DNA from 3 places in the Streptomyces sp. NPDC057638 genome. Region 1 is predicted to be linked to each of the others. Evidence: riboswitches for the same ligand, from Rfam matches in the RefSeq annotation. Region 1 holds a riboswitch; each other region holds the start of a gene.
The links. A riboswitch is a leader RNA that binds a small molecule or an ion and turns the genes downstream of it on or off. The one in region 1 is predicted to bind cyclic di-AMP.
Positions count from the first base shown of each region.

Region 1 (9,517 bases):
GTGTCAGGTGGCGTCGAGCGCCCTCCCAATGGCGTAAGGTTGTGTTTACCGACGCGGGGTGGAGCAGCTCGGTAGCTCGCTGGGCTCATAACCCAGAGGTCGCAGGTTCAAATCCTGTCCCCGCTACTCACTACTGTGGCCCGGCCCTCTTCACGAGGCCGGGCCACAGTGCTTTCGCCTTCTTCCCATGGCGCCGGTCCCGTGCCCACCCCCCTGCCCACCTCCGTGTGGACCGTCGGCTCCGGGGCGATGGAGGCGGGGCGGCGCACGGAAACCACCCCTCGGCCGGGCAGGCGCCCCCGTGCCCCAGCCCCGCCCGGCATACGACACGCGCCCCGGGGTCCGGCGGGGCGGCAAGGCCGCCCGCCCCTTCCTGAGGCGAACCCCCACCTCCACGCCGTACAAAGGCACTATGTACCTCGCACGGCGAAAGCAGGAGGACGAGCGGCCCGGAGGCTCCCGCTCCCGCCGCTTTGTGCGCGCCCTTCCCGTGCTGATGATCATCTGTGGGGTGATCTTCGATCTGGCGACCCCGCCCCGGTTCACCGCCGTCCCGATACTGACGGCCGCCCCGTTGATCGCGGCGCCGTTCTACCCGTGGATCGGCACGCTGCTGATCGGGGTCGCGGTGACGGTGACCGTCTTCCTGCTGCACTACGTCAACGACATCACGCTCCGGCCGCAGGCCGTCACCGAGCTGATCACCGTGGTGACGGTCTCCGGCCTGGCGCTGCTGATCGGCCGGGTCATCCGGCGGGGCGATGAGCGGCTGGCGTCCGCGCGGACCATCGCCGAGGCGGCCCAGCGGGCCGTGGTGCCGACCCCCGCCGAGCGGATCGGCGGGCTCCGGATCGCCGCGCGCTATGAGGCGGCGCTGGCGGACGCCTTCATCGGCGGGGATCTCTTCGCCGTCCAGGACACCCCGTACGGGGTCCGGCTGGTCGTCGGCGACGTCCGGGGCAAGGGACTCGGGGCCGTCGAGGCGGTCGCGGTCGCGATCGGCGCCTTCCGGGAGGCGGCCGACCGGGAGAGCGCCCTGGAGGGCGTCACCCGCCGGCTGGAGAGCGCCCTGGTCCGTGAGGCACGGCGGCGCCCGCCGCCGGATGTCTTCGAGGCGTTCACCACCGCGGTCCTCGCGCAGGTGTCGCCGGGCAACGGTGTCGTACGGCTGGTCAACCGGGGGCATCCCGATCCGCTGCTGCTCCACCCCGATGGGCGGCTCGATGTGCTGGAACCCTCGGAACCCGCGCTTCCGCTGGGGATGGCGGAACTCTGGCCGGAGCCGGACCGGGTGGACGAGTACCGGCTGCCCCGGGGTGCCACGCTGCTCTTCTACACCGATGGTCTCTCCGAGGCGCGGGACGCCCGGGGAGACTTCTACGATCCCGTCACCCGGCTGGCCGGTCGGGTCTTCCCGGGGCCGGGTGAGCTGCTGGACGGTCTGATCGACGATGTCCGCCGCCATACCGGGGGCGGCGCCACGGACGATATGGCGCTGCTGGCGGTGACGAGCCCCCACCGGTCGGCCGGAGAGGGCGCGGAGGCCGCGGAGGCCGGGGAAGCCAGGGAAGCCAGGGAAGCCAGGGAAGCCGGGGAAGCCTCAGGGGTCAGAGGAAGCTGAGAAGTCAGGGAAGCGCCAGGGCTCAGGGAAAACATCAGGGGCCAGCGAAAGCCCCAGGGGCCGGAGAAGCCTCAGAGGCCGGAGAGGCCTCAGGGGTCGGAGCGGCGGACCCAGGGCGGCGCCGGGACCGAGTCGGTTGAGTGCTCGGGATCGACGCGGAAGAGGTATTCGTACGCTCTGTAACGGGGGCGCAGCACTCCGCATAACATTTGACGAACTGTCAGAAGTGTGATGTTGGCCGACGCGGCATCAAGTCGCCCGAATCCGACCGCTTGTGTCCGTTTTGGATCTCGGTAAAGCCATGAGGGATCAACGAGAACAGCTTGGAATCTAGTCCTCACGTCTATTAACGTTCGATAACGCAGCGCGGTCGTCCCAGCCGTCGTCAGGACGGCGCCGTGCTCACGCGCCGAATCCCGTCAGGGAACCGGGGAACCACCACTTGGGGTGAATCGGTCCTTCTTCGTCATGCCCCGGCATGCGGAGGGGACCGTAGGAGACCTTCCTGCTCCGAACCCGTCAGCTAACCCGGTAGGCGAGAAGGAAGGAAAGGAGTGCGCCTCAGTGGCGTCCAACAGTCCTGCCCCGGAAGCGCCTTTCGCGCCCGGAGTCTTCAGTGAGAACGGTGCGGCGCGTTCGACCGGCGAGTGGAACCCGAGTGCCGAGACGGTCCCGGTGCGCGGGCGTCACCGGCAGCGGGTCATCAAGCAGCGCGGCGGCTTCGCCCGCAGCTCCACGGTGCTCGGCGTCGGTGTGATCGCCGCGGTCGGTGCCGGTGGCATCGCCACCGCGCAGAACAAGCCCGCCATCTCGATCTCCCTCCCGGACGCCCTCACGGACAACCTTCCCGACCCCGGGGCCTTCATGTCCGACGGGGACCAGGGCGAGGAGACCTCCGGCGGCGAGAACGCCTCCTACGCGGCGATGGGACTGGCCGGCGCGGAGGCGGGCGAGGAGAGCTCCGACGCGGGTGAGGCCCTGCGTTCCCGGATCCTCCAGCAGGTCGAGCAGCAGCAGGCCGCCGCCGAGGCCGAGGCGAGGGCCGCCGCCGAGCGCGCCGCCGCGGCCAAGGCCGCCGCCGACGCGAAGAAGGCGGAGGCGGAGGCCCGTAAGAAGGCCGAGGCCGCGAAGAAGAAGGCGGAGGCGGAGGCCCGTAAGAAGGCCGAGGCCGAGCGGATCGCCAAGCTGGCGAAGAGCTTCTCGCTCCCCACCTCCAACTACCGCATCACCTCCACCTACGGCCAGTCCGGCGCCATGTGGTCCTCCGGTCAGCACACCGGCCTCGACTTCGCCGCGCCGGCCGGTACGCCGATCAAGGCCGTCGGCAGCGGCACGATCAAGTCGGCGGGCTGGTCCGGGGCCTACGGCTACCGGATCGTGCTGGAGCTCAACGATGGCACCGAGGTCTGGTACGCCCATCTGTCCTCCATGAACGCGAGTCCGGGCCAGAAGGTCGCCCCCGGCCAGACCATCGGCCGTGTCGGCGCCACCGGAAACGTCACGGGTGACCACCTCCACCTGGAGATCCACACGCCCGGCGGTTCCGCCCTCAACCCCATGTCCTGGCTCCGGGACAAGGGCCTCACTCCCTGATCCTGTCGCCCCCGGTGGGGCGTCCCGCGCCGCGGCCCCACCCGGGGCCGCCGCCGCGATGACCCCCGGTCGCGTCCGTATCCCCACGGGGCCTCAGCCACACCACGGGCCTCAGTACCACTATGGGCCTGATGCCCTTCCCAGCGGCCGCGGCCCTGACGCCTCCCCCGACGTCAGGGCCGTCGGCTTCCCACCGCCCCGCCGCCGTCCCGGTACGGGTTGTACCCCTCGTAATCCCGGTACGGCGGCGGTGTCCACGCCCGGCCGGTCGTCCGCGCGGCATGGGTCAGGGCCGGGCCCGCTATCGCCTTCAGCTCCCACATGTGGTGCAGCAGCTCCTGCTCACGTGCCACGAAGTCGGGCTCCACCACCCCGCGCCGCGCCCGGTGGCGCAGCGACGCCAGCGAGGTCGCGAAGCGCTGGTACTCACTGAGCGCGTGCGTCCCGCTGGGGCCGTGGTGGTGCCGGGCGAAGTCCCGGGCCACGGTCCGCGCCTTCATCGAGGAGAGCGCGGACGGCTCGGCCCGGCCGAGCCAGCCCGCCGCCGCGTAGGCGGGCAGCTCCGCCCCCACCGTGGCCAGCGCCTTCTGCCGGGACCAGATGGAGAGCCAGGTCAGCAGCGCGAAGACGGGCACCATGAACACCCCGTACACGACATAGAACCCCCACGGCCCGAGGAGCGATGCCGAGGCGTTCCACAGCGCGTGGATCCCCATCGCCAGCACCAGCCCCAGCAGGGGTGGCGCGAGCCGCCGCACCCGCTGGTGCCGGGCGGCGACCGCCGCGATGCCGAAGCCGATGCCGGTGAAGACGGTGAAGAGGGGATGGGCGAAGGGCGACATGACGACCCGGACGAAGAAGGTCGCCACCGTCACCGAACCGAGCACCGACGACCCCAGGTCCTGGTCCTCGCCGAAGGCGTTGCCGAGATAGAGGATGTTCTCGGTGAAGGCGAACCCGGTCGCGGTGCACCCCGCTATCACCACCCCGTCGACGAGTCCCGTGAACTCCCGGCGGCGGAAGAGGAAGAGCAGCAGGATCGCGGCGGCCTTCGCGCTCTCCTCCACCACCGGGGCTATCACGGTCGCGCCGAGCGTGTCCGCGCTCGTGGGGTCGGCGGTGGCCGTGGCGATCCAGCGGGTGGCGAAGGAGTTGGCGAGGATCGCCACCAGCGCGGCGGCGAACGCACCCCAGGCGAAGGAGAACAGCAGATTCCGCCACGGGCCCGGCTCCACCCGGTCCAGCCAGCGGAAGGCCGCCATCAGCAGCGGCACGGGCAGGGTCGCCAGCCCCAGTCCGACCAGGAAGCCCTCGGTGCCGGTCTCCTCCCGCACCAGGGCGAGGATCACCAGCGCGCACAGCGCCAGGACGGTGATGACGATCGAGGCCCGGATCGCCTTGCTCTGCCAGAGCCGCAGCGCCCGCCGTGGCTTGTAGCGCCAGCGCGAGCGTTCCGGCACCGCGTCGAAGCGCGGCCGCTCCTCACACGCGGGCACCCCGTGCCCGTCCCCTTCCTCGCTCCCCCCGTCCGTCCGCCATGGCGGTGATGACGCTACGAAGGAGGAGGGCGCGCCTCCCGGCGCGTGCCCGGAGACGGCGGGCGGTAGCCCTGGGTGGTGCGGTCCGGGTTGATGGGGAAAGGGGTGGTGCGGACCTGGGACAGAAGGTTCCGGTTCGTGTGCCCGGGGCGGTGCCTCCCCGGGGCGAGGTGGCGCCTCCCCAGGACGCGCCGGGGGGACGGCGGACGGCTGATGGTGCTGCGGAGGCGGCTCGGACACCCCTTGACCCTAGCGACGCGCACTGACATCCGGGCAGGGGCCCGATCGGTGTACTCGGGAACGCGCTGGCCGGTCCGCCGCACGGGCGTTCCGTCCGGGACCTGGCTGGATCAGCGAGCGGGGTCCGGGGCCGGGGGCGGGCGCCGGACGGGACGTCGCCGGGCCTACGCGTACCCGGGGAGAGGCCCTGGGACGTCGCCGGGCTCACGCGAGCCCGGGAGAGACCCCGGGCGCGATGGCCGGGAGAGGCGGTCGGCGCGCGGGGTGGCCGCGCTCAGCCCTCGCCGTCCGTGCGCTCCACCCGGCGGAAGAGCAGATCCCGCACGACATGACCCTTCTGGAGCCCCTGGCCCTCGAAACGGGTCAGCGGCCGGAACGCGGGCCGGGGGGCGAACCCGCCGTCCTCCTGGGTGTTCTCGAAGTCCGGATGGGCCGAGAGCACCTCCAGCATCTGCTCCGCGTACGGTTCCCAGTCCGTCGCGCAGTGCAGCACCGCTCCGGGTCGCATACGGCGTGCCGCGAGCGTGAGGAACTCCGGCTGGATCAGCCGTCGCTTGTGGTGCCGCTTCTTGGGCCAGGGGTCCGGGAAGTAGACCCGCACACCGTCGAGGCTCCCGGGCGCGAGCATCTCGCGCAGCAGGATGATCGCGTCACCGTTGGCGACCCGGACGTTGGTCAGTCCGTCGCGGTCGGCGAGATTGAGGAGATTGCCCTGGCCGGGGGTGTGGACATCGACGGCGAGGATCCCGGTGCCCGGGTCGGCGGCGGCCATCCGCGCGGTGGCCTCACCCATGCCGAAACCGATCTCCAGCACCACGGGCAGCCCGTCGAACAGTTCGCGGGGGTCGATCACCCGCTGTCCGTCGATCTCCAGTCCCCAGAGCGGCCAGAGCCGCTTCAGGGCCTCCTCCTGCCCGGTCGTGACCCGGCTCCGCCGAGGCTGGAAGCTCCGGATCCGCCGCTCGTGATGGGACCCGGCGGGGTCGGCGACCGGCCCTCCGGGGAAGCGCGGCTCGCTCCGGTCGCGGAAGGGGCCCTGGCTCGGGCTGTTCGGGGTGTGATCTCGCAGCGTGGACACAGTGCCCCGATTCTACGTGGGGGCCCGTCCGGCAGGGCATTCGCGCAGCTCAGAGGGGTCGCGATAGGGCGCCTCGATCACCCCGGGTCACCAGGGTTCACCTGGCTCGCACGGTGCCTCCCGGTCTCCCTGTGCCTCGGGGATTCCGGGTGTCTCCCGGTGTGCGCGTGGCCCTTATCGGTCCTGGTGCCGGTCCCTGTGTCGCCGTACCGGTGCCGTCGGTCCCGCCCTCCGGCCGGGCGAGGGCCCTGGTGCCCGCCCTCCGCTCCGTGCCGGCCCCGCCCTCCCGCTCCCGGTGCCGTGCCCCTGGCCCGCCCGGTCTCGCGTGGGGAGCGTCCTCCCGGCGCGGCGCTCACAGCAGCCGCAGCACCCGGGCGGCCACCTCCCTCCCGATCGGCAGGGAAGCCGTCGCGGCGGGTGAGGGGGCGTTGAGCACATGGACGGTGCGCGGGGTCTCCTCGATCAGGAAGTCGTCCGCGAGCGTCCCGTCCCGCAGCACCGCCTGGGCCCGCACCCCGGCCGATACCTTCCGCAGCCCGGATTCCGTCACCGAGGGCACCAGTCGGCGCACCGCCGCCGTGAAGGCCCGCTTCGACAGCGACCGGTACAGCTCGCCGGCCCCGTAGCGCCAGTGGTGCCGGGCTATCTGCCAGGAGCCGGGCCACCCCAGGGTCCCGGCCAGCTCGCGGGGGTTGACCACGGACCAGTCGTATCCCTCCCGGGCGAGTGCGGGTACCGCGTTGGGGCCGACATGGACGGAGCCGTCGAGCCCTCGGGTCAGATGTACTCCGAGGAAGGGGAAGGAGGGGTCCGGCACCGGATAGATCAGCCCGCGCACCGCCGAGGGATCCACCAGCTCGTAGTACTCCCCCCGGAAGGGGATGATCCGCATCCCGGGCTCATCGCCCGCCAGCTCGGCCACCTGGTCGCACTGGAGCCCCGCGCAGTTCACCAGCGCCCGCGCCCGGACGACCTCGCCCGCCCTCGTCCCCACCGCGACGCCCCAGGGACGGCGGTCGATGGCGGTGACCTCCTGGCCGCAGCGGACCTCGGCGCCGCCCGCCTCCGCCTCGGCGGCGATCCGCGCGGCGACCGCGCCGAAGTCGCAGACACCGGTGGTGCCGACGTGGATGGCGGCCAGCCCGCGCACCCCGGGCTCGAACTCCCGGATCTGGGCGGGGCCGAGTTCGCGGACGGGGATGCCGTTCTCCCGGCCCCGCTGGACCAGGGCGTGCAGCCGGGGCAGTTCGGCGCGGGTGGTGGCGACGATCAGCTTGCCGGTGACGCGGTGGGGTATGTCGTGCTCGGAACAGAACTTGATCATCTCGGCGGCGCCGCTCACCGCGAAACGGGCCTTGAGGGAGCCGGGGCGGTAGTAGACGCCGCTGTGGATCACCCCGCTGTTGCGTCCGGTCTGGTGCCGGGCGGTCCCGGGCTCCTTCTCCAGCACGACGACCCGGGTGCCGGGGGCCGCCCGGGTCAGCGCGTAGGCGGTCGAGAGCCCGACGATGCCCCCGCCGACCACGACCACGTCCGTGTCGTAGCGCACCGGGCGCGTGGACCTCTCCGCCCGCGCGTCCGGATCCCCCGCACCGGGTCTGGACGTCATCACCACACCACCTCCCACCCCGATAGTGCACCGCGCCACTGACAACCGTCCCGAGCGCGCGGTCCAGACGACGATGCCCAGCCCGCCGGGGACTCATGCGCATGACATCGACCTCGATACGGTCCCGCGCGCTGTCCGCCCCGGAGGCGTCCCTGGCCCGGCGGTCGCATGACGGTCGTGGCCAAGGTGGCGGCCGTGTCCACGTCCACCGTCCTACGCGGGCGCGACCAGAAGCGGTCTCGCGCGCTCACGCAGCTCGGCCACGCGGGGTTCGTCCCCGTACGGCTCCAGCCGGTGGAGCAGATCACGAACGTACTCCGTGGTCCGGGCGGAGGAGATACGGCCCGCCACCTCCACCGCGCGGGTGCCCGCGGCGCAGGCCGCGTCCAGGTTCCCCGACTCCAGCTCGGCCACCGCGCTGACCACCAGCCGCAGCCCGTGCGAACGGACGAACTCCTCCGTCGGCCGGGACAGGGCCTGCTCGGTGAAGCGCCGCACCTGCCGGGGCGCCTTGAGATCGCGATAGCACTCGGCGGCGTCGGCGCAGAACCGGTCGTACGAGTAGAAACCGAGCCAACTGGGATCGGGATCGCCCTCCCGGGAGCGCTCCAGCCATGCCTCGGCGGCCTTGAGCGCGGCACCGGCGGCGGGCGCGTCGTTGGCCTTGGCGTGGGCGCGCGCCTCCACCAGCCGGAAGAAGCTCATGGTGCGCGCGGTCGCCAGTCCCCGGTTGCGCTCCAAGGCCGCCTGCGCCAGATCGACGCCCTCGTCCGCGAAGCCCCGGTAGATCGACTGGAGCGCCATGGAGGCGAGCACATAGCCGCCGAGCGGCACGTCGGCCGCCGCGCGGGCCAGGCGCAGCGCCTGGATGTAGTAGCGCTGCGCGGCCTCCTGCTGGCCGGTGTCGAAGGCCATCCACCCGGCGAGGCGGGTCAGCTCGGCGGTGGCGCCGAAGAGCGCGCGGCCCACCTCGTCCGAGTACGAACCGAGCAGTAAGGGAGCCGCGTCCACACGCAGGCACTCCGGCACCATCGACGAGCGCCAGTCCCCGCCCCCGTACTTGGAGTCCCAGCGCCGGGCGTCCTCGGCGGCCTCGCGCAGCTTCGCCACGTCGCTGTGGCCCACCCGGGTCGGGATGTCATCGGAGGGGCCGGGTTCGAGGACGCGCTCCACCGAGGGGTCAGCGGGCGTTATCAGCCAGCGTGAGGCCGGGGTGGCATAGGCACTCACGGCGAAGGAACCGGCCAGTGACTGCCAAATCCCCCCGCTTCCGGCGCGGCGACCAGCGAGATCGAGCCGATACAGCTCGGTGGCTGATTTCACCGCCTGGCGGACATCGCGCGGGAAGGCGAGCCCGACCTCGGGGGCGGGGTCGGCGTCGGCGAGCCCGATCTCGTGCAGCGGCACGGGGCGGCCGAGCTTGGCGCCGATCGCGGCGGCGATGAGGTGGGGCGCGGCGCCCTGCGGCACCATGCCCTTGGACACCCACCGGGCCACGGAGGTCTTGTCGTAGCGGAGGGTCAGACCGCGCTGGGCGCCGAGGTCGTTGACACGCCTGGCCAGCCCGGCGTTGCTGATTCCCGCGAGGGCGAGAACGGTGCCGAGTTTCTCGTTCGGCCCGCGTTGCTCCCTGGACATGGCCCACCCCTCGACACACAGACGGCCGCCGCGTCGCTGTCCGGCGCGCGGCATTCGTACCGAGTTCCGCACCGCCGGGGGGTCGGTCCGCCGTCCCGGTTGCAAAAGCGCCTGGCCGAGCCCGGGGGAATATGCCCGTCGGTTCAGAACATCAGTAAACACAGCGTAGTTCGCCGCATCCCGACCGTTAAGAGGCGGTG
Region 1 covers NZ_JBHVHF010000072.1:13,510-23,026, reverse strand. Annotated here, with positions in the region: tRNA gene ACFVIM_RS13200 (tRNA-Met) at 53-126, shown strand; gene ACFVIM_RS13195 (PP2C family protein-serine/threonine phosphatase) at 413-1,621, shown strand; cyclic di-AMP (ydaO/yuaA leader) riboswitch at 2,019-2,174, shown strand; gene ACFVIM_RS13190 (M23 family metallopeptidase) at 2,186-3,214, shown strand; gene ACFVIM_RS13185 (PrsW family intramembrane metalloprotease) at 3,388-4,710, opposite strand; gene trmB (tRNA (guanosine(46)-N7)-methyltransferase TrmB) at 5,267-6,070, opposite strand; gene lhgO (L-2-hydroxyglutarate oxidase) at 6,423-7,679, opposite strand; gene ACFVIM_RS13170 (MFS transporter) at 7,893-9,317, opposite strand.

Region 2 (9,517 bases), on a different contig from region 1:
CTGCGGGCGCGGCTGCGGGAGGCGTCCGTCCACGCGCCGTCGCCCGGCGCCGATCTGCGGGAGCTGCCCGCGCGGCTGCGGGGGCGGGAGGGCCGGACGGTGCTCTGGCTGGACGACCTCGAACGGTATCTGGACGACCCCGGGCTCGATCCCGCCCTCCTCAACCAGCTCGCCGCCCTCGGTGTCCTCACCCTCGCCACCATGTCCGACGGCGCCTACGACCGGCACCGCTTCGGCGGCGCGACCACCGTCTCCCGGCTGCTCGGCATGGCCAGGACCGTCGAGGTCGGCGCCGACTGGAGCCCCGCCGAGCTGGCACGGCTCGCGGACGAGGACGAGCCCCGGCTGCGGGAGGCGGCCCGGCACCGGGGCGCCACCAGCGTCCCCCAGTACCTCGCCGTCGGCCCCGAGCTGTGGGCCGAGTGGCGCCGTGCCTGCCTCCCGCGCAACCGCCCGCACGGCTACGCCCTCGTCCGCGCCGCCATCGACCTGGGGCGCTGCGGTGTGAGTGACGGGGTCCCGGCCGAGAAGCTGCGCGCGCTGTCGGAACGGTACGGAGACGGGCTGCCCGGAACTTTCGACGACGCCCTCGACTGGGCGGCCGCGACCCGGCACGGGACCACCGGCCTCCTGGTGTCCGACGCGCCGGGCGACAGCGGTGCGGGGACCTGGCGGGCGTACGGCTCACTGGTCGCGGACGCGCTGGCGTCCGGGCAGACCGAGCCCATCCACGACAGTGCCCGGTTCGTCGCGCTCGGCATCCTGACGGGTCCGGCGCGCGAGCGCTGCCGGGAGGCCATCCGCGCGGTGTTCCTGCCCCGCGCCGAGGCGGGTGATCTCGACGCCATGCTCCTGCTCAGCGAGGTCTACGCGGACGATCGCGAGGAGTCGATGCGCTGGCTGGTGGCCATGGCGGACGCCGGTGACGTGGAGACGGCGGAGTTCCTGGGGGAGGAGTTGTACCAGAACGGTGAGACCACCCGGGCCATCGCCTATCTGGAGGCGGCGGCCGAGGGGGGAGGGCGCCATGCCCCGGGCGCGCTCGGCCGCCTCCATCTGGACCAGGCCCGGCTGTGGCTGGGCAGGGCGGCGGAGTCGGGAGACCTCTACGCGGCGGAGGCGCTCTTGTCCCTGCCGCCGGAGGAGGAGACCCCGGCGCCCAGGAGGCCTCCCCGCCGCCCCGGGCCCGCGTCCGGCGCCTGAGCGGGCAGCCCAGCGGGGGCCCGCCGGGCGGCCCGGATCCAGGCCCGGACCCCTCGCGCCGCCCGGCGGGGCGTACCGTGCCAGGGTGAGCAAGACGCCCGTACCCGCACTCTTCAGCTGGGAGTTCGCCAGCGATCCGTACCCGGCCTACGCCTGGCTCCGCCAGCACGCGCCGGTCCACCGCACCCAGCTTCCCAGCGGTGTCGAGGCCTGGCTGGTCACCCGGTACGCGGACGCCCGGCAGGCCCTCGCCGACCAGCGGCTGTCGAAGAACCCCGCCCACCATGACGAGCCCGCCCACGCCAAGGGCAAGACGGGCATCCCGGGCGAGCGCAAGGCCGAGCTGATGACCCATCTGCTCAATATCGACCCGCCGGACCACACCCGGCTGCGGCGGCTGGTCGCCAAGGCGTTCACCCCCCGGCGGGTGGCCGCCTTCGCCCCCCGGGTGCAGGAGCTGACCGACCGGCTGATCGACGGCTTCGCCGGGCGCGGCGAGGCCGACCTCATCCATGAGTTCGCCTTCCCGCTGCCGATCTACGCGATCTGCGATCTGCTCGGGGTGCCCGCCGAGGACCAGGACGACTTCCGGGACTGGGCCGGGATGATGATCCGCCACGGCGGCGGGCCGCGCGGCGGGGTCGCGCGCTCGGTGAAGATGATGCGCGGCTATCTGCTCGATCTCATCCACCGCAAGCGCGGTGACCTCGGCGACGATCTGATCTCCGGGCTGATCCGGGCCAGCGACCACGGCGAGCACCTCAGCGAGAACGAGGCCGCCGCCATGGCCTTCATCCTCCTCTTCGCCGGGTTCGAGACCACGGTCAACCTCATCGGGAACGGTACGTACGCACTGCTGCGCAACCCCGCTCAGCGCGCCCTGCTCCAGGACTCCCTGGCCGCCGGGGAGAGCGAACTGCTGGAGACCGGGGTGGAGGAGCTGCTCCGCTACGACGGGCCGGTGGAGATGGCGACCTGGCGGTTCGCCACCGAGCCGCTGACGATCGGCGGGCAGGAGATCGCGGCGGGCGATCCCGTTCTCGTGGTGCTGGCCGCCGCCGACCGGGATCCCGAGCGCTTCCCCGGGCCCGACGTCCTCGATCTGGCGCGCCGGGACAACCAGCACCTCGGTTACGGGCACGGCATCCACTACTGCCTGGGCGCGCCCCTGGCCCGGCTGGAGGGACAGACCGCCCTCGCCACCCTGCTGCGGCGGCTGCCCGATCTGCGGCTCGCGGCGGACCCGGACGAGCTGCGCTGGCGCGGCGGGCTGATCATGCGGGGGCTGCGGACACTTCCGGTGACGTTCACTCCGGAGGAGCCGCGCTGACGTTCACTCCGGAGGAGCCGCGCTGACGTTCCGTCCGGAGCGGCCCTGACGCTCCGTCCGCAGGAGCCGCGCGTGGTGTCGGCCACACCCGAGGCGCCCGGAGAACCCCCGGACAGGGCGGCGCCGTAACCTCCCGTACCCCTCGGAGCGTCGGTACGGGACGGCCGCCGGGGAGCGGTGAACGCCCGGGAAATCAGGGTGTGGAAGGGGAGTGGGTCCTTCCGTAGCCGGGCCGCTCCCGGTCGCCGTGACCCTCTGAGCTGACGCGATGTCATATCTGTGACATTGACGTGATCTCCGCTGCATCGCCTTGTGACATCCGTTCGACTGCCGCTACCTTCATCGCCGTCTCAGCAGTCTCGCGAAAGGCAACCAGATGCTCTCCGGGAATGGCCGGCATCGCCGACCCCGACAAGTGCCCGCCCTCGTCGTCGCGGCGGGGGTGACCGGTTCCGCCATCGCGCTCCCCCTGCTGGGCGCCGGGTCGGCGACGGCGGCGGAGTCCACCACGTGGGACCGCGTCGCCGAGTGCGAGAGCGGGGGGCTGTGGAGCGCGGACACCGGTAACGGCTACTACGGCGGGCTCCAGCTCTCCCAGAAGACCTGGGAGGAGTTCGGCGGCGACCAGTACGCCTCGCGCGCCGACCTGGCCAGCCGCTCGCAGCAGATAGCCGTCGCCGAGAAGGTCCTCGCGGCCCGTGGCGCCGAGGCGTGGGCGGCCTGCGCGAAGATCGCCGGTCTGCCGCTGCCGGGTGAGTCCGGGAAGACCGGCACGCCGGACGGGGCCGAGAAGCCCGCGACCGGCGGCACCGGCACGGGTGACCAGGACAGTAAGGCCGATAAGGCCGAAAGTACGGACAAGGCCGACAAGAGTGTCGGGGCCGACGTGAAGAAGGAGAAGGAGAAGAAGGGGGAGGAGTCCCCCTCCTCTTCTCCCGCTTCCCCCTCTCCCGCGCGTACGGAGTCCCAGAGCCCGGCCCCCTCCACCGCTCCCACCCAGGGTGTCGGAAGCGGCGCGGACCGCGACCCGGCCGCCGGGACCGGCAAGCACCGCGGTCAGCCCGCCCCCGAGGGGACGACGCCCGAGGGCGCCACCCCGGACCCGTCCGCCACCGCGCCGGAGGCCGGGACGGGCACTCCGGCGGAGGGCACGGACGGCGCAGACGGCACAGACAGCACGAGCGGTGTCGACGACCGCGCGGCCGACGCCGGGCATGCCTCCCGTGGCGGGGGCGGTGCCCGTGACGGCGCGCCCGGTGGGGTCGGTGGCGGTACGGAGGGCGCCGAGGGCGCCGCGCCGGGCGGGAAGGTCTCGCCGTCCTCGTACACCGTCCGCTCCGGCGACAGCCTCTGGGGCATCGCCGAGCGCGAGGGAGCCGACGGCGGGTGGGTCACCCTCTACGAGAAGAACAAGAAGGTCGTCGGGGACGATCCCGATCTGATCCACCCGGGCCAGAAGCTCGATCTCAGCGTCTCCTAGCGGGAGTTCGCACGCGATTCCCGTTCGATTCGCCGCTCTTTGTCCGGTTATGTAGAAGTGAGATAAGCATCTCTTCGGCCCGTTCGGGGCCGACTTCGATCCGGAATTGGCGATTCCGCTCCCGACCTGCGGAAACGCGGCCAAGCGGAGCGGCGAGATGGGCGATTTCTCCCCGATGTCCTTCCTTGGGCATCGGGGAGGGCTGTGCTTAAGGTCTGACCGCTCGCCACCGCGGGCACCGTCGACCGTCACGCCGAATCCTGCCGTCGGTCGGGGGGATCTCGTCGCGTACAGCGCCGAAGGCAGGAGCGGGGGACCCAGGTAAGTGCCGGTCCCGGCCGTCGCCCAGCGACGGCCGACACACCGGCTTGGGGTGAAGTCGCGCGACAGCGCGGCCGGACAACTCACTTGGTCCGAACCCGACAGCTCACCTCGCAGGCGTCGGTGAGGAGTCGAACCATGCTGTTCTCCGGCAAGGGCAAGCACCGTCGCGCCGCCAAGGCCACCCGTTTCGTCGCGTTCGCCGGTCTCACCGGTGCCGCCATCGCCGCGCCGCTCGTCGGCGCCACCACCGCCTCGGCCGCCACCGCCTCTGAGTGGGACGCCGTCGCCCAGTGCGAGTCCGGCGGCAACTGGTCCATCAACACCGGCAACGGCTACTACGGCGGCCTCCAGTTCTCCGCCTCCACCTGGGCCGCCTACGGCGGCACGGCCTACGCCTCCACTGCCGACCAGGCGAGCAAGGCCCAGCAGATCGAGATCGCCGAGAAGGTCCTCGCGGGCCAGGGCAAGGGCGCCTGGCCGAGCTGTGGTGTCGGCCTGTCCAGCGCCTCCTACGACGGCGGCGCCGCCGAGGCCCCCGCCGAGCAGCAGCAGCAGGCCGCCGAGGCCCCGGCGCAGGAGCGCACCGAGAAGCGCGCCGAGGAGGCCCCGGCCAGCCGGTCCGCCGAGCGCACCGAGGCGCCCGCCGCCACGGCGACCACGCCCGAGGGCGTGACCTTCCTCAAGGGCGACGGCGAGTACGAGGTCAAGGAGGGCGACACCCTCAGCAAGATCGCCGAGGCCGAGAAGGTCGCGGGGGGCTGGGAGAAGGTCTTCTCGCTCAACGAGGACATCGTGAAGGACGCCGATGTCATCTACCCGGGCCAGCTTCTCCACCTGAGCTAGGTCCTGTCCGCCCGGACAGGAGCTGAGCCCGCACCAGCGCGCCGTGGCCCCGCCCCACCCCGGGCGGGGCCACGCCGTTGTGGGCGGGCCGTTCCGCCCGGCGAGACCCCCATCGCCCCGGGCGGAAGCCGTGCCCACCCCCGGGCGGCGCCCGGTACCCCCGGGCGGCGGTTACCCGGCGGTAGGGATTAGGGTGATTCGTCCCATGGAGCTGGGCTTCATGCCCTTTTTCGTCCCAGCGGGCGGGCAACCGGCCAGACCACCCCCCTCGCCGGTTAGGCTCTTGCCGCAAGCCATAGAGACCCTCATCGCCACGCGTCACATCCCAGAAGGAGATGCTCGTGCCGTCCATCGACGTCGTCGTAGCCCGGGAAATCCTGGACTCCCGAGGCAACCCCACGGTCGAGGTCGAGGTTGGCCTCGACGACGGGAGCACCGGTCGTGCTGCCGTTCCGTCCGGCGCCTCCACCGGTGCGTTCGAGGCCCTGGAGCTTCGCGACGGTGACCAGAACCGTTACCACGGCAAGGGCGTGGAGAAGGCCGTCCTCGCCGTCATCGAGCAGATCGGCCCGGAGCTGGTCGGCTATGACGCCACCGAGCAGCGCCTGATCGACCAGGCGATGTTCGACCTGGACGCCACGCCGGACAAGTCCTCGCTCGGCGCCAACGCCATCCTCGGTGTCTCCCTCGCGGTGGCGCACGCCGCCTCCGAGGCCAGCGACCTGCCGCTGTTCCGCTACCTCGGCGGTCCGAACGCGCACCTGCTGCCCGTGCCGATGATGAACATCCTCAACGGTGGTTCCCACGCGGACTCCAACGTCGACATCCAGGAGTTCATGATCGCGCCCATCGGGGCCGAGTCGTTCTCCGAGGCGCTCCGCTGGGGCACCGAGGTGTACCACACCCTCAAGAAGGTCCTGAAGCAGAAGGGCCTGTCCACCGGCCTCGGCGACGAGGGCGGTTTCGCGCCGAACCTCGACTCCAACCGTGCCGCCCTGGACCTGATCCTGGAGGCCGTCAAGGAGGCCGGCTACGCCCCGGGCAAGGACATCGCGCTCGCCCTGGACGTCGCCGCGTCCGAGTTCTACAAGGACGGCGTCTACACCTTCGAGGGCAAGGCCCGCTCGGCCGCCGACATGATCGAGTACTACGCCGAGCTGGTCGAGGCGTACCCGCTGGTCTCCATCGAGGACCCGCTGTTCGAGGACGACTGGGCGGGCTGGAAGGCCATCACCGACAAGCTCGGCGCCAAGGTCCAGCTGGTCGGCGACGACCTCTTCGTCACCAACCCGGAGCGGCTGGCCCGGGGCATCGACGAGGGTTCCGCCAACGCCCTGCTGGTCAAGGTCAACCAGATCGGTTCGCTGACCGAGACCCTGGACGCCGTCGAGCTGGCCCAGCGCAGCGGCTTCAAGTGCATGATGTCCCACCGCTCCGGTGAGACCGAGGACGTCACCATCGCCGACCTCGCCGTCGCAACCAACTGCGGCCAGATCAAGACCGGCGCCCCGGCCCGTTCCGAGCGCGTCGCGAAGTACAACCAGCTGCTGCGTATCGAGGAGATCCTCGACGACGCCGCGGTCTACGCGGGCCGCAGCGCCTTCCCGCGTTTCAAGGGCTGACGACCGCGCGGGTGACACACGGCCGGGTCCGCCCCGGCCCGTACGTCACCCGCCGGGCGCCGCAACGTCGCCCACCGGCTTCCCCGCGTCCCCGGCCACGGTCCCGTACCGTGTCCGGGGACGTACGCATAGGAGGGGCCGCGCGGCCCCAGGGGAGGCGGGACCACATGGCCGGGAAGGACCGCGACCGGTTCTCCACCGCGACCAGACTGCGGCTGCTCGGCGAGCAGACCGCCGCCCGTGTCTACCGCTCCCAGAACCGCCGCCAGGACCGCCGCTCCCGGCTCACCGGCCGGGCGGCCTTCCTGGCGCTGGTGGTCTGCTCGCTGGTGGTCGCGCTCGCCTATCCGATGCGGCAGTACGTGTCGCAGCGCGGCGAGATGGCGGAGCAGCGGGAACGGATGGCGGAGGCGGAGCGCCAGGTCGAACGGCTGCGGGACGAGAAGGCCCGGCTCCGCGACGACCTCTATGTGCAGCGGCTGGCCCGGGAGCACCTCCACTATGTGCTGCCCGGCGAGGTCGGCTTCACGATGATCGACCCGGAGGCCACCGAGGATCCGCGCCGTGAGGCCGACGGTGCGGAGCGGCCCTGGTACTCCCATGTCTGGGAGGGCGTCGACAGCGCCGACCAGCGCTGATCGCGAGCACCGGCCGGGCCCGCGCTGCCCCCGCCCCCGCCTCACCGGATCGCTCCCGTCCCACCGGATCACCCCGCCCACCGCGCCGCCCGCCCGGTCTCGTTTTCCGTCCCCGTACGCGGCCGTGAGAACGTAGAAGGACAGAGAACCGCGAGAGCCCAAGGCAGGCATGGAAACCCCTCCTCCCACCACCGAACCGACCGAGCCGACCGACGCCGACATCGCCGCGTTCAGCGAGCAGCTCGGCAGGCCGCCGCGCGGTCTGCGGGCCATCGCGCACCGCTGCCCCTGCGGTCAGCCGGACGTGGTCGAGACCGCGCCCCGGCTGCCGGACGGCACGCCCTTCCCGACGCTGTACTACCTGACCTGCCCCCGGGCCGCGTCGGCGATCGGCACGCTGGAGGCCAACGGCGTGATGAAGGAGATGAGCGAGCGGCTGGCCACCGACCCCGAGCTGGCCGCCGCCTACCGCCGTGCGCATGAGGACTACATCCAGCGCCGGGACGCGATCGAGGTGCTGGAGGGCTTCCCGAGCGCGGGGGGCATGCCGGACCGGGTGAAGTGCCTCCATGTCCTGGTCGGGCACTCCCTCGCGGCGGGTCCCGGGGTGAACCCCCTGGGGGACGAGGCCATCGCGATGCTGCCGGAGTGGTGGCGCAAGGGCCCCTGTGTCTCGCCGTGCGCTCCGGCGCCGGAGACCGCCACGGGCGCCAGTGCCTGAGTCACCCCGTAAGAACCCCTCCTCCCGTCCTCAGGAGCGCCCGCCCATGAATCGCGTCGCCGCCATCGACTGCGGCACCAACTCGATCCGACTCCTCGTCGCCGATGTGGACCCGCACGCGGGCACGGTGTCCGAGCTGGACCGCCGGATGACCATCGTCCGGCTGGGCCAGGGGGTCGACCGCACCGGACGGCTGGCGCCCGAGGCGCTGGAGCGGACCTTCGCCGCGTGCCGTGAGTACGCCGCCGTGATCGAGGAGCTGGGTGCCGAGCGGGTGCGTTTCGTCGCCACCTCCGCCTCCCGTGACGCGGAGAACCGGGACGATTTCGTCCGGGGTGTGGTCGACATCCTCGGGGTCGAGCCCGAGGTGGTCACCGGTGACCGGGAGGCCGCGTTCTCCTTCACCGGCGCCACCATGGAACTCCCCGGTGACCAGGAGCGGCTGGTGGTGGACATCGGTGGCGGCTCCACCGAGATGGTCCTCGGCCGCCGCGAGGTGGAGGCCGCGCGCTCGGTCGACATCGGCTGTGTCCGGCTCACCGAGCGCCATATCCGGCATGATCCGCCGACCCGGGCGGAGATCACGGCGGTCCGCGCCGACATCGAGGCGGCGCTCGACCTGGTGGAGCGGACCGTGCCGCTGACGGGGGTGACCACGCTGGTGGGGCTGGCCGGCTCGGTGACCACGGTCGCCGGTATCGCGCTCGGTCTCCCGGCGTATGACTCCGCCGCGATCCACCACGCCCGGATCTCCTCCGGGCGGGTGGCCGAGATCGCCGGGATGCTGGTGGACTCGACCCACGAGGAGCGCGCGGCGATCCCGGTGATGCACGAGGGCCGGGTGGACGTCATCATCGCCGGGGCGCTGATCCTGCTGGCGATCATGGAGCGGACCGGGGCCGCTGAGGTGGTCGTGAGCGAGCACGACATCCTCGACGGCATCGCGATCGAGGCGGCGGACGAGGCGTACCGGGCCCGTTAGGGCCTGTCTGACGGGCCCTGGGCCCGCCTGGTGTCCGGGGGCCGTCCGGATCCGCCCACCCGGGGCGGCTCCGGGACTCCGGGAGGGCCCCGGCGCACCGATCCGGCGCCGACCGGGCACCGATCCGCGACCGGTCGGGCACCGGTCGGGTCGATTGGCTGGCCCGATCGAATGGATTCGGCTGCGGAATAACCCCTGACGGGGGGCCTGCCAGAGGCTCCGGCGGAGCCCGATCCGGGTCCCGGAGGACACCTGGCGAAGTAACTTCGTGAAGTTCTTCACAAGGAAAACGGCCCTGATGAGTGTGCTGGAGGGCCGAAAGGCCCCCGTTCGGGGGCCGTTGGACCCAAGTAAGGCTCAAGTGAAGTGTGAGA
Region 2 covers NZ_JBHVHF010000145.1:6,479-15,995, forward strand. Annotated here, with positions in the region: gene ACFVIM_RS20040 (hypothetical protein) at 1-1,203, shown strand, start outside; gene ACFVIM_RS20045 (cytochrome P450) at 1,289-2,533, shown strand; gene ACFVIM_RS20050 (transglycosylase family protein) at 2,949-4,013, shown strand; cyclic di-AMP (ydaO/yuaA leader) riboswitch at 4,298-4,469, shown strand; gene ACFVIM_RS20055 (transglycosylase family protein) at 4,473-5,180, shown strand; gene eno (phosphopyruvate hydratase) at 5,516-6,802, shown strand; gene ACFVIM_RS20065 (septum formation initiator family protein) at 6,970-7,440, shown strand; gene ACFVIM_RS20070 (DUF501 domain-containing protein) at 7,610-8,161, shown strand; gene ACFVIM_RS20075 (exopolyphosphatase) at 8,208-9,143, shown strand.
Region 2: it holds a riboswitch for cyclic di-AMP, as region 1 does, so the genes downstream of both, ACFVIM_RS20055 (transglycosylase family protein) here and ACFVIM_RS13190 (M23 family metallopeptidase) in region 1, are expected to answer to the same signal.

Region 3 (9,517 bases), on a different contig from region 1:
CTCTTCGACCCGGCGTCCCACCGGGGGGCTGTCCGGCGCCGCCCTCCACGCCGCCTCCAGCGGCCCTCACGCCGCCGTCGGCCAGGACTCGCGCCCGGCTCGGGGGCGTCCCGAGCCCGCCGTCACCGGCCATGGCGCCGGCCTTGTCGTCCTCCCCCGCCCGGGTCCGCCGCGGGTCGCTGTCGTCGCGGACAGCGGGGGTCAGGGCGCTCTCGCGGCCGACGCGCTGGAGGCGCGCGGGGTCCGCGTCCCGGTCCTCTCCCCGACGACGGCGGCTGTGCTGGCGCGGCTGCTGCCCCCGGGTGCCGGACACCGCAACCCGGTGGACCTGGCGGGCGCCGGGAGGCCGACCTCGGCGCCTACGCGCGGATCGGCGGGGTCCTGCTCGGCTGCGGCGAGGTCGACACCGTGCTGCTCACCGGCTACTTCGGCGACTACGCCGCCACCGATCCGGCACTCGCGGGTCCCGAGCGGATCGTGGCCGCCGAACTGGCCGCCGCCGCCCGGGACTCCGGGCGCGGGCTCGTCGTCCACACCATGGCCCGCGCCACCCCCGCCCTCAGGGAGCTGCGCGCGGGCGGGATCCCGGTGTACGAGCGGATCGAGCAGGCGGCGACGGCGCTGGCGGGGGTGGCGCGGCGGCCGAACGCGTCCGGTGCCGCCGGTGCCGCCGCCGTCGCCGTCGCCCGCGCCGGACGGCGGCTATCCGGCCGTGCGCGCGCTGCTCTCCTCGTACGGGCTGCGCTTCCCGCCCGCCGCGTTCGTCACCGACGCGGACACCGCCGTCACCGAGGCCCGCCGGATCGGTCCCCCGGTCGTGCTGAAGGCGATGGGGCTCGCCCACAGGACCGGGGCGGGCGGGGTGGCCCTGCGCATCGGCGGCGAACGCGAACTCCGCGCCGCCTTCGCGCGGATGGCGGCGGCGACCGGGGCGCGGTCCTACGCGGTGGAGGCGATGGCCGCCCCGCCGTACGCGGTGGAGCTGATGATCGGGGTCCGCCGCGATCCGGCGTTCGGCCCGGTCGCGCTGGCGGGTCTGGGCGGTGTACGGGCGGAACTGACCCCGGACACCGCGCTCGGCCTCGCCCCGCTCACCCGGGAGCACGCGCGTGACCTGCTGCTCTCCCTGCGGGGCGCGCCCCTGCTCCGGGGGTGGCGCGGGGCGCCGCCGGTGGATCTGGCGGGCGCCGCCGAGGCGCTGCGGGCGCTCTCCCTCGCGGCGGCGGAGCATCCGGAGTTCACCGCGCTGGAGGTGAACCCGCTCCTCGTCCACCCCTCGGGCGCCCTCGCGCTGGACGCGCACGGGGTGGTCGGCGCGAACGGCTGATTCAGCCCTCACGTACCCATCGCTTCTGTGAAGATCGGATGTGTAGGGTGAGCGCGTGGCACGAGTCCGGTTGAGCGTCGCGGAGCGGCGCGAGGAGCTTCTGAACGCCGCCGTCGCGCAGATCCAGCAGCGCGGGGTCGCGGCGGTTCGGATCGCCGATGTCGCGGCGGCGCTGGGGGTGAGCAACGCCCTTGTCCTCTACCACTTCTCCACCAAGGAGAAGCTGGTGGCGGCCGCCTTCACCCATGCCGCCGACGGCGACCTGGCCCATCTGCGCAAACTGCTGGGCCGTCGTACCTCGGCGCTGCGGCGGCTGCGGGCGGCGGTGCGGTGGTACGCGCCGACGGGCAGTGCCAAGGGCTGGCGGCTCTGGATCGAGAGCTGGGCCGCCGCGCTGCGCGAGCCCGCGCTGCGGGAGGTCGCCGGGGAGCTGGACCAGCAGTGGAAGGCGGCGCTGACCGAGGTCATCGCGGAGGGCGCGGCGGCGGGCGAGTTCCCCTGCCCGGACCCGAAGGCGGCGGCCTGGCGGCTGACCGCGTTCCTGGACGGGCTGGCCGTGCAGATGACCTCCTACAGCGGCTCGCTCTCCCGGTCCACCATGCTGACCTGGACCGATGACGCGCTCGCCCGTGAGCTGGGCCTGGAGCGGGCCCAGTTGACGGCGTCCTCGCGCTGAGTCCGCGTAGGGCGGAGCCCCCGGGGGCGGGCCGGTACCGGCCCGGCCATACTGGGCGGCCATGTCCCCGCGTACTGAGCGAGAACCGCTCCACGATGTGATCGTCATCGGCGGCGGGGTGGACACGGTGGTCCGTGTCGACGCGCTGCCCGTTCCCCTCGCCGACTCCCATGGGGTCGGCCCGGTGCGGGAGTGGCCCGGTCAGACCGGTGGCCATGTGGCGCTGGGCTGCCGGGCGCTCGGGCTGAGGACCCTGATGCTGGACTTCGTCGGCGATGACTGGGCGGGACGGCTGGTGCGGGAGCGACTGCGGGAGGGCGGGGTCGACTTCGCGCCACTCATCTCCCCCGCCGGGACCCGGCGCGCGTCACCCCCGCGCCCGGGACGTGTCCACTCGGCGCCGCCCGGTCGCCGGGCCCACCCCTCGCGCAGGGGATCCGGTCACCGGGCCCGCCGGTTCAGAGCGGCAGCAGGTCCGGGCGCTTCGCCGCCACGTGGTCGCCGGAGCTCTGGCCGCGCAGCCGTCGTCCGATCCACGGCGCCAGGTACTCCCGGGCCCAGTGGATGTCGTCGCGCCGTACTTCGAGGGTGCCGCGCGGCGGGAGCGGCGGCCAGGGCTGGTCGGGGTCGGCGGGCACGTCGAGGCCGAGCACCTGCGCGGCGCGCAGGGCGACCCGGGCGTGTCCCTCGGAGGAGAGGTGGAGCCGGTCGGAGTCCCAGGCCCGCCGGTCCTGGACCGAGCGCAGCGACCAGAGGTCGAGCACCGGGCAGTCATAGCGGTCGGCGATGGCCCGGACATGGGCGCTGTAGGTGGCGATCTTGCCGCGCAGATGGCGCAGGACCGGCACGCCCCGGGTGTCGAAGCCGGTCGTCACCATCACCGTGCCGACCGCCCCGGTCAGCTCGGCCACCGCGCGCTCGAAGCGTTCGGCCACGTCGTCGGGGTCGCTGCCGGGCCGGATGATGTCGTTGCCACCCGCACAGAACGACACCAGTTCGGGGGCGAGCTCCCTCGCCCGGGGAACCTGTTCCGCCACGATCTGGTCGAGGAGCCGTCCCCGGACCGCGAGATTGGCGTAACGGAAGGACTCCGCCGGTACGCGCTCGCTCAGCAGCACCGCGAAGCGGTCCGCCCATCCCACATAGGACCCGTCCGGGCCCGGGTCTCCGACGCCCTCGGTGAAACTGTCACCGATCGCCGCGTACGACCCGATTCCGCCCGTGCTCTCTGTTCTCGAATGGTCAGCCACCCACTCATCTTGTCCTTACAGGTGTGACCTACGCGACCGTAAGGAGGGGTTGACGGGTGGTGATCTATCCCACCGGTTCAGTTCGCGTGATGAGGAATAGACCGCGATCCCCATGGTCCGCCGGGGGCGGGCCATGGGGATCCAGGAGGGTCACCGCAGGACGCGGTGAGCCCGGGTGTCCACCACCGGGAAGGGGACGGCGGCGACCTTAGAGGGTCACGCCCTTCTGCTGGAGGTAGGCGACCGGGTCGATGTCGGAGCCGTACCCGGGGCCGGTGCGGACCTCCAGGTGGAGGTGGGGTCCGGTGGAGTTGCCGGTGGAACCGACGAGGCCGATCTCGTCGCCGCCGCTCACACCCTGCCCGGCGGAGACGGAGAGGGCGGAGAGATGGGCGTACTGGGAGTAGGTGCCGTCGGTGTGCTGGATGACGACCTCGTTGCCGTACGAACCGTTCCATCCGGCGGAGACGACGGTGCCCGGGCCGATGGAGCGTACGGGGGTGCCGCCGGCCGCGGAGAAGTCGACGCCGGTGTGGTAGCCGCTGGACCACATCGCGCCGGAGGCACGGTAGGCGGTGCTGACGGAGACCCCTTCCAGCGGGGTGGTGTAACCGCCGGAGGGCGTCACGGCGGAGGCCGGGGTGACCTCGGCCGGGGCGGCGGGCTCGGCGACAGCCTCGACACTGGTCTCGGCACTGGTCTCGGCCACCGGCTCGGCGGCGGGCTCGGTCCGCGCGCTCTGCTGCGGCGCCGCCTCGGCGGACTTCGCGCCGAGGGTGAGCGTGAGACCCGGGCGGATCAGCGAGGGGTCCGCGCCGACGGCGTCACGGTTGTCGGCGTAGAGCCGCTCCCAGCCGCCGTTCACCCCGTGCTCGGCGGCGATGGCGGACAGGCAGTCGCCCGCGACGACCTGATAGGTGACGGTCTCGGCGGACTTCTGCTTCGCGAACGCGACGCTCTCAGCGCTGGCACTGACACTGGCGCTCGGGGCGGCGAGCGGCTGTGCGGCCTGCGCACCGGTGGCGCCGATCAGCGGGAGCGCGAGGGCCGCGCCTCCCGTTCCGGCGATGGCGAATCGCCGGGTGATAACGCTGGTCCTGGTACGGCGGTGCTTACCCTTTCCGGGCATGGCGCTGTCCTCTCCGGCGCCTGCGAGGTGAGCTGTCGGGTTCGGGCTGGAGCTGCCCGGCCGCGCGGACGCGCGACTTCACCCCGAGCCGCCCGGATCTCTCCGGCCGGCGCTGTACCTGGGTCCCCCGCTCCTGCCACGCGTGGATGTCGACGGTGGGTCCGGGCGGCGGCAGGATTCGGCGGGCCGTCCGGATGGCCGTGACCGTAGACGAGCCACAAGGAACGGAACAAGCCGTTCCGACGTCTCCGCAAAGATCGATTTATTCGCAGTCGGGAAGATCCGATCACCCTGTGTGCACCGTCGCCGGTCAACTCCGGAACGGGGTCCGGAGTTGACGCCGCCCCAGTCAGCACGGACCGTCACCACTATGATCCCGGTCACCAGCGGTGCGCCATCTCCCGCCGAACCAGGGCAGGTAAGAGGTAATGCCGCATATCCGCTAGATACCGCTGAAATACCTGTGAATACCGATTAAATCGGTCAGGCTTGATGCGTACTGCCCCTCACTGACGGCGCAGCCGGACCACCGTGGCATCGAGGTCGCCGGTGAGGCCGGTGTCGAGCCCGTGGTGGAGCAGGACCGCGCCCCGGTGGACGGCCCCGGTGTCCTGACAGACATAGCCGGCCGCGGGGTCCAGGGCGCGCAGCCGCAGCCGGGGCGGGCGTTCGCCGTGGTGCTGGGCCTGGAGCCAGACCAGGACGGCGCTCTCCCCGTCCCGTACGTACTGCACCGCGCTCAGCCCGCCACCGGGCGGGCGCAGCCGGTACTGGGCGCCGTGCTGCACCAGCGGCCGGATCGCCTTGTACCGCTCCACCCAGTCACGGGCCTGGGTCAGCTCCTCCTCGCTCCAGGCGGTGAGGTCACCGCCGACCCCGAGCACCCCGGCCATCGCGCTGACGAAGCGGAACCGCAGCGAGCTGCGGCGGCCGTTGAGCTGGACGTTGGGGCTGTCGGTGACCCAGGCCGCCATCACCCGCGCGGGATGGAGCTGGCTGAAGCCGTGCTGGATGGCGAGCCGGTCCAGCGGATCGGTGTTGTCGGAGGTCCACACCTGGTCGGTACGGGAGAGGATGCCCAGGTCGATCCGGCCGCCGCCGCCCGAGCAGGACTCGAACGCCACCCCCGGGTGCGCCGCGCGCAACCGGTCCAGCAGGGCGTACAGCGCGCGGACATGGTCCACCCACAGGCGCTGCGGATACTCCTCGCCCGGCCAGCCCGGGTCCGTGAAGCAGCGGTTGAAGTCCCACTTCACATAGTCGACGGCGGCGCTGCGCAGCAGGGTGTCCAGAGAGTCCCAGAGGTACTCCTGGACATCGGGACGGGCGAGGTTGAGCACGAGCTGGTTGCGGAACTCGGTGCGGCGCCGGCCCGGGTGGTGCTGCACCCAGTCGGGGTGGGCCCGGTACAGCTCGCTGTCGGGGTTGACCATCTCCGGCTCGACCCAGATCCCGAACTCCATCCCGAGCGCGTGCACCTCGTCGGCGAGCGGCGCGAGCCCGCGCGGGAAACGCTCCGGGTTGGGTGTCCAGTCGCCGAGCCCGGCGCGGTCGCTGGTGCGGCGGCCGAACCAGGCGTCATCGACCACGAACAGCTCCACCCCGAGGGCCGCCGCGCGGGCGGCGAGCCGGCGCTGCCGCTCCTCGGTGATGTCGAACCCGGTCGCCTCCCATGAGTTGTAGAGGACGGGCCGCTCGCGGTCGGCGCCGGGGATGACATGGGCGAGCTGCCAGGCGTGCCAGGCGCGGCTGGCGCCGCCGAAGCCGCCGGGGCTCCACAGCCCGGCGAAGACGGGCGAGGTGTAGCTCTCCCCCGGCGCGAGCCGCAGCAGTCCGGAGTCATCGTGCCCGGCGCCCCCGGTGAGCTGGACCCGGCCGTCGGGCAGCCGCTGGACACAGAGCCGCCAGGAGCCGGACCAGCCGAGGGCGCAGCCGTAGACCTCGCCCCGCTCCTCGGTGGCGTCGCCCTCGTCGAGCGCGGCCCAGGGCAGGTGCTGGTGACCGGTGTGGCCCCGGCGGCTGCCGAACACGGTCTCGCCGGGCGGCAGCGGGGTGCGCGTCAGCCGGGACTCGGCGGCCCAGCGGCCGTGCGCCCCGCTCAGCCGCCAGCCGTCCCGTTCGGGCAGGGTCCAGACGGCGGAGTCGGCGCGCAGGAGTTCCAGTGCCGGGCCCCGGCCCTCATGGGTGAGGGTGATCCAGCGCTCGACGACATCGGAGTCCGGGTGCGTCCGGTAGTGCAGGGTCAGTCCCAGCCCGTGCGGGGCGTCGGAGAAGCGGAGCCGTAAGACGTCCCCGTCGGCCTCGGCCCCCTCGTACACCCATTCGGTTCCCCGGATGCCCGACGCGCCCGTGGTACGGACGCTCAGCGCGGGGCGTGCGAAACGGGGGCCGCCCTCCACGGGGTACTCCTCCTGGCCGTCCAGCGCCGACTCGAACGGCCGGGCGGGCGGCAGGCCCCGGGCGGCGAGCGCCTCGGCGTCGGCGGGGGTGATCCGGGGGCCCCAGTGGAGATGGAGCAGCTCATCGCCGTCGGTGAGGTGGAGGGCATAACCGCTGGTCGGCCCCGACAGGATCCAGATCCGGCCCTGCCCCGCGCTCTCGATCATGCCGACCCCCCGATAGACCGCGGCTCGTCACAGCTACGCACAGGCTCGAACAGGCCCGCACATCATCCGACGGCCGGACGGCCCTCGGCAACGCCCTGACACCGCCGGAGAAGTGGATGGCCCGTGAAGAGCGTGTCGTATCGTCGGGAACACGCCATCGTCGGCGATCAGCGCCGGCCGTGACCTTCAGGAGCCGCCGTGACGCAGCACGTGTCGCCGCCCCCGATGACGGAGCCGGAGCCGGAACCGGAACTGTCCGGGGTACGCAACTTCCGCGACGTCGGCGGACTGCCGACCGTCGACGGCCGTACGGTGCGGCACGGACGGCTCTACCGCAGCGGGCACCTGGCCCATGCCACCGAGAGCGACACGGCCTTTCTGACCTCGCTCGGGCTGCACACGATCTTCGACTTCCGCAACGCCGCCGACATCCGGCTGGAGGGCCCCGATGTCGAGCTGGCCGGGGTACGGAACGTGAACATGCCGCTGAGCGATCCGGCGGACGGCGCCGAGTTCTGGCGGGTGATCCGGGACGGGGACCTGCCGCTGCTGCGGTCGATCCTGGCGGACGGGCAGGGGGCGGGACGGATGGTCGACTCGTACCGCTCGATCGTGCGGGAGCGCACCGGCGAGCACGGCCGGATACTGCGGGAACTCGCCGACGACAGCGTCCCCGCGCTGATGCACTGCGCGGCGGGCAAGGACCGGGCCGGGCTGTCGATAGCGGTCGCGCTGCTCGCCGTCGGGGTGGAGCGGGAGGCGATCGAGGCGGACTACCTCAAGTCCAACGATCCGCACCGCCGCTACCGGGTGAGCCGCGGGCAGAACGCCCCCGGCGGGATGTCACCGGAGGTGATGGAACTGCTGAGCCCGCTCTTCGACGCCCGGCGCGAGTATCTGCACGCGGCGTTCGACGAGGTCGAGCTGACCTGGGGTTCGACCGAGCGCTATCTCACGGACGGTCTGGGGCTCACCGCGGCGACCCGGGAGCGGCTGCGGGAGCGGCTGCTCGACGGATAGGACAGCCCCGACGGATGCGACACGCGTGGTGGCGGATGCGGCGGGAGGGCGGTGCCCCGGTGTGGGCACGGCCCGTCGGCGGTGGGCGGGCGCTCGTCCGGGGCGGGCGGGCCTACTTGGCGCCCATCTCGAAGAGCAGGTAGAGGAACCCGGCGAAGACATGCCCGGCGATCAGATAGGCGAAGAGCCGGATCACCAGGCCACGGGGGAACTTACCCTTGCCTTCGGCGCTCTTGGGGGCGGCGGGGTTCTGCGACATGTCGGGCCTTCCTGTGGGGTGTGCGGGACCAGGGTCGGGTGGCTCAGACTCCGTGGTGCGGATGGAGGTCCGGGCTCTGGAGCAGGGTGTGGACGAAGAGCAGCTCGGCGCCCTCACGGGAGGCGGCGGCGAGCCGGTGCGGGGTCAGCGAGTCGTAGTGGGCGCTGTCGCCCGGCCCCAGTTCATGGACCACCTCGCCGAGGCCGAGCCGCAGCCGTCCGGTCAGGACGTGGACCCACTCCTCACCGGGATGGACCCGGACGAGGTCGCCCTGGGCGCCGTAGGGGACGATCACCCGCAGGGCCTGCATGGCCCGGCCCGGGGAGCCCACCTGGTGGTAGGTCCAGCCGTCGGCGGCCGCCGGTTCGCGGCGCCCGGCCCGGATGACCGGGTCGCGCTCCGGGGACAGCTCCCCCAGCAGCTCCGCGATCGTCGTACCGTAGATCCTGGCGAGGCTGAGCAGCATCGGCAGCGAGGGCTGACGGCGCCCGGTCTCCAGCCGGGAGAGATGGGCGGGCGAGAGCCCCGCGCGCTGGGCCGCGGCCTCCAGCGTGAGACCGCGGCGACGGCGCAGGTCGCGCAGTCGCGGCGCGACGTCGGGGAACTCGTCGGCCAGGTCTCCGGCGGGAGGCGTGAGGTCCGGGGCGTGGCCCTCGGGAGGACTCTGCATGGGTCCATTGCGCCAGGAAACTGCCTCTGAGGCAAGTTTCTTGCCTCAGAGGCAAAGATCCGGCGCTCAGCGGGCCGCCACCGCCTGCTTGACCAGGGTCCTACCGAAATCCCAGATCAGTCCGCCCCCCGCGTGGGCCTCGTCCATCACCGCCGTGAAGGCGGTCACAAAACGGTCCACCTCGCGCTCGCCGATCGTCAGCGGGGGGATCAGCTTGATCACCTCCAGCCGGTCACCGGAGACCTGGGTGAGGATCCGGTGCCGCGCCAGCAGCGGGACCACGACCATCTGCGCGAAGAGACCCTTGCGCGCCGCCTGGAGCATGGTCCAGCGGCCCCGCAGCGCCAGCGAGGACGGGCGGCCGAACTCGATGCCGACCATCAGCCCCCGGCCCCGCACCTCCCGCAGGAACTCATAGCGGTCCACCAGCGCCGCCAGCCGGGAGCGCAGCAGCTCCCCGGTGGCGTGGGCGCGTGCCACGAGCCCCTCCTCCTCGATCACCGAGAGCACCGCGAGACCGGCCGCCATGGCCATGGCGTTGGAGCCGAAACTGGCGGAGTGCACCAGCACCCGGTCCATC
Region 3 covers NZ_JBHVHF010000012.1:50,770-60,286, forward strand. Annotated here, with positions in the region: gene ACFVIM_RS03315 (hypothetical protein) at 202-534, opposite strand; gene ACFVIM_RS03320 (acetate--CoA ligase family protein) at 665-1,327, shown strand; gene ACFVIM_RS03325 (TetR/AcrR family transcriptional regulator) at 1,383-2,003, shown strand; partial or broken gene ACFVIM_RS03330 (carbohydrate kinase family protein) at 2,065-2,370, shown strand; gene ACFVIM_RS03335 (SGNH/GDSL hydrolase family protein) at 2,462-3,253, opposite strand; gene ACFVIM_RS03340 (peptidoglycan DD-metalloendopeptidase family protein) at 3,462-4,382, opposite strand; cyclic di-AMP (ydaO/yuaA leader) riboswitch at 4,387-4,547, opposite strand; gene ACFVIM_RS03345 (alpha-galactosidase) at 4,889-6,988, opposite strand; gene ACFVIM_RS03350 (tyrosine-protein phosphatase) at 7,214-8,008, shown strand; gene ACFVIM_RS03355 (DUF6126 family protein) at 8,121-8,267, opposite strand; gene ACFVIM_RS03360 (XRE family transcriptional regulator) at 8,311-8,937, opposite strand; gene ACFVIM_RS03365 (aspartate aminotransferase family protein) at 9,004-9,517, opposite strand, start outside.
Region 3: it holds a riboswitch for cyclic di-AMP, as region 1 does, so the genes downstream of both, ACFVIM_RS03340 (peptidoglycan DD-metalloendopeptidase family protein) here and ACFVIM_RS13190 (M23 family metallopeptidase) in region 1, are expected to answer to the same signal.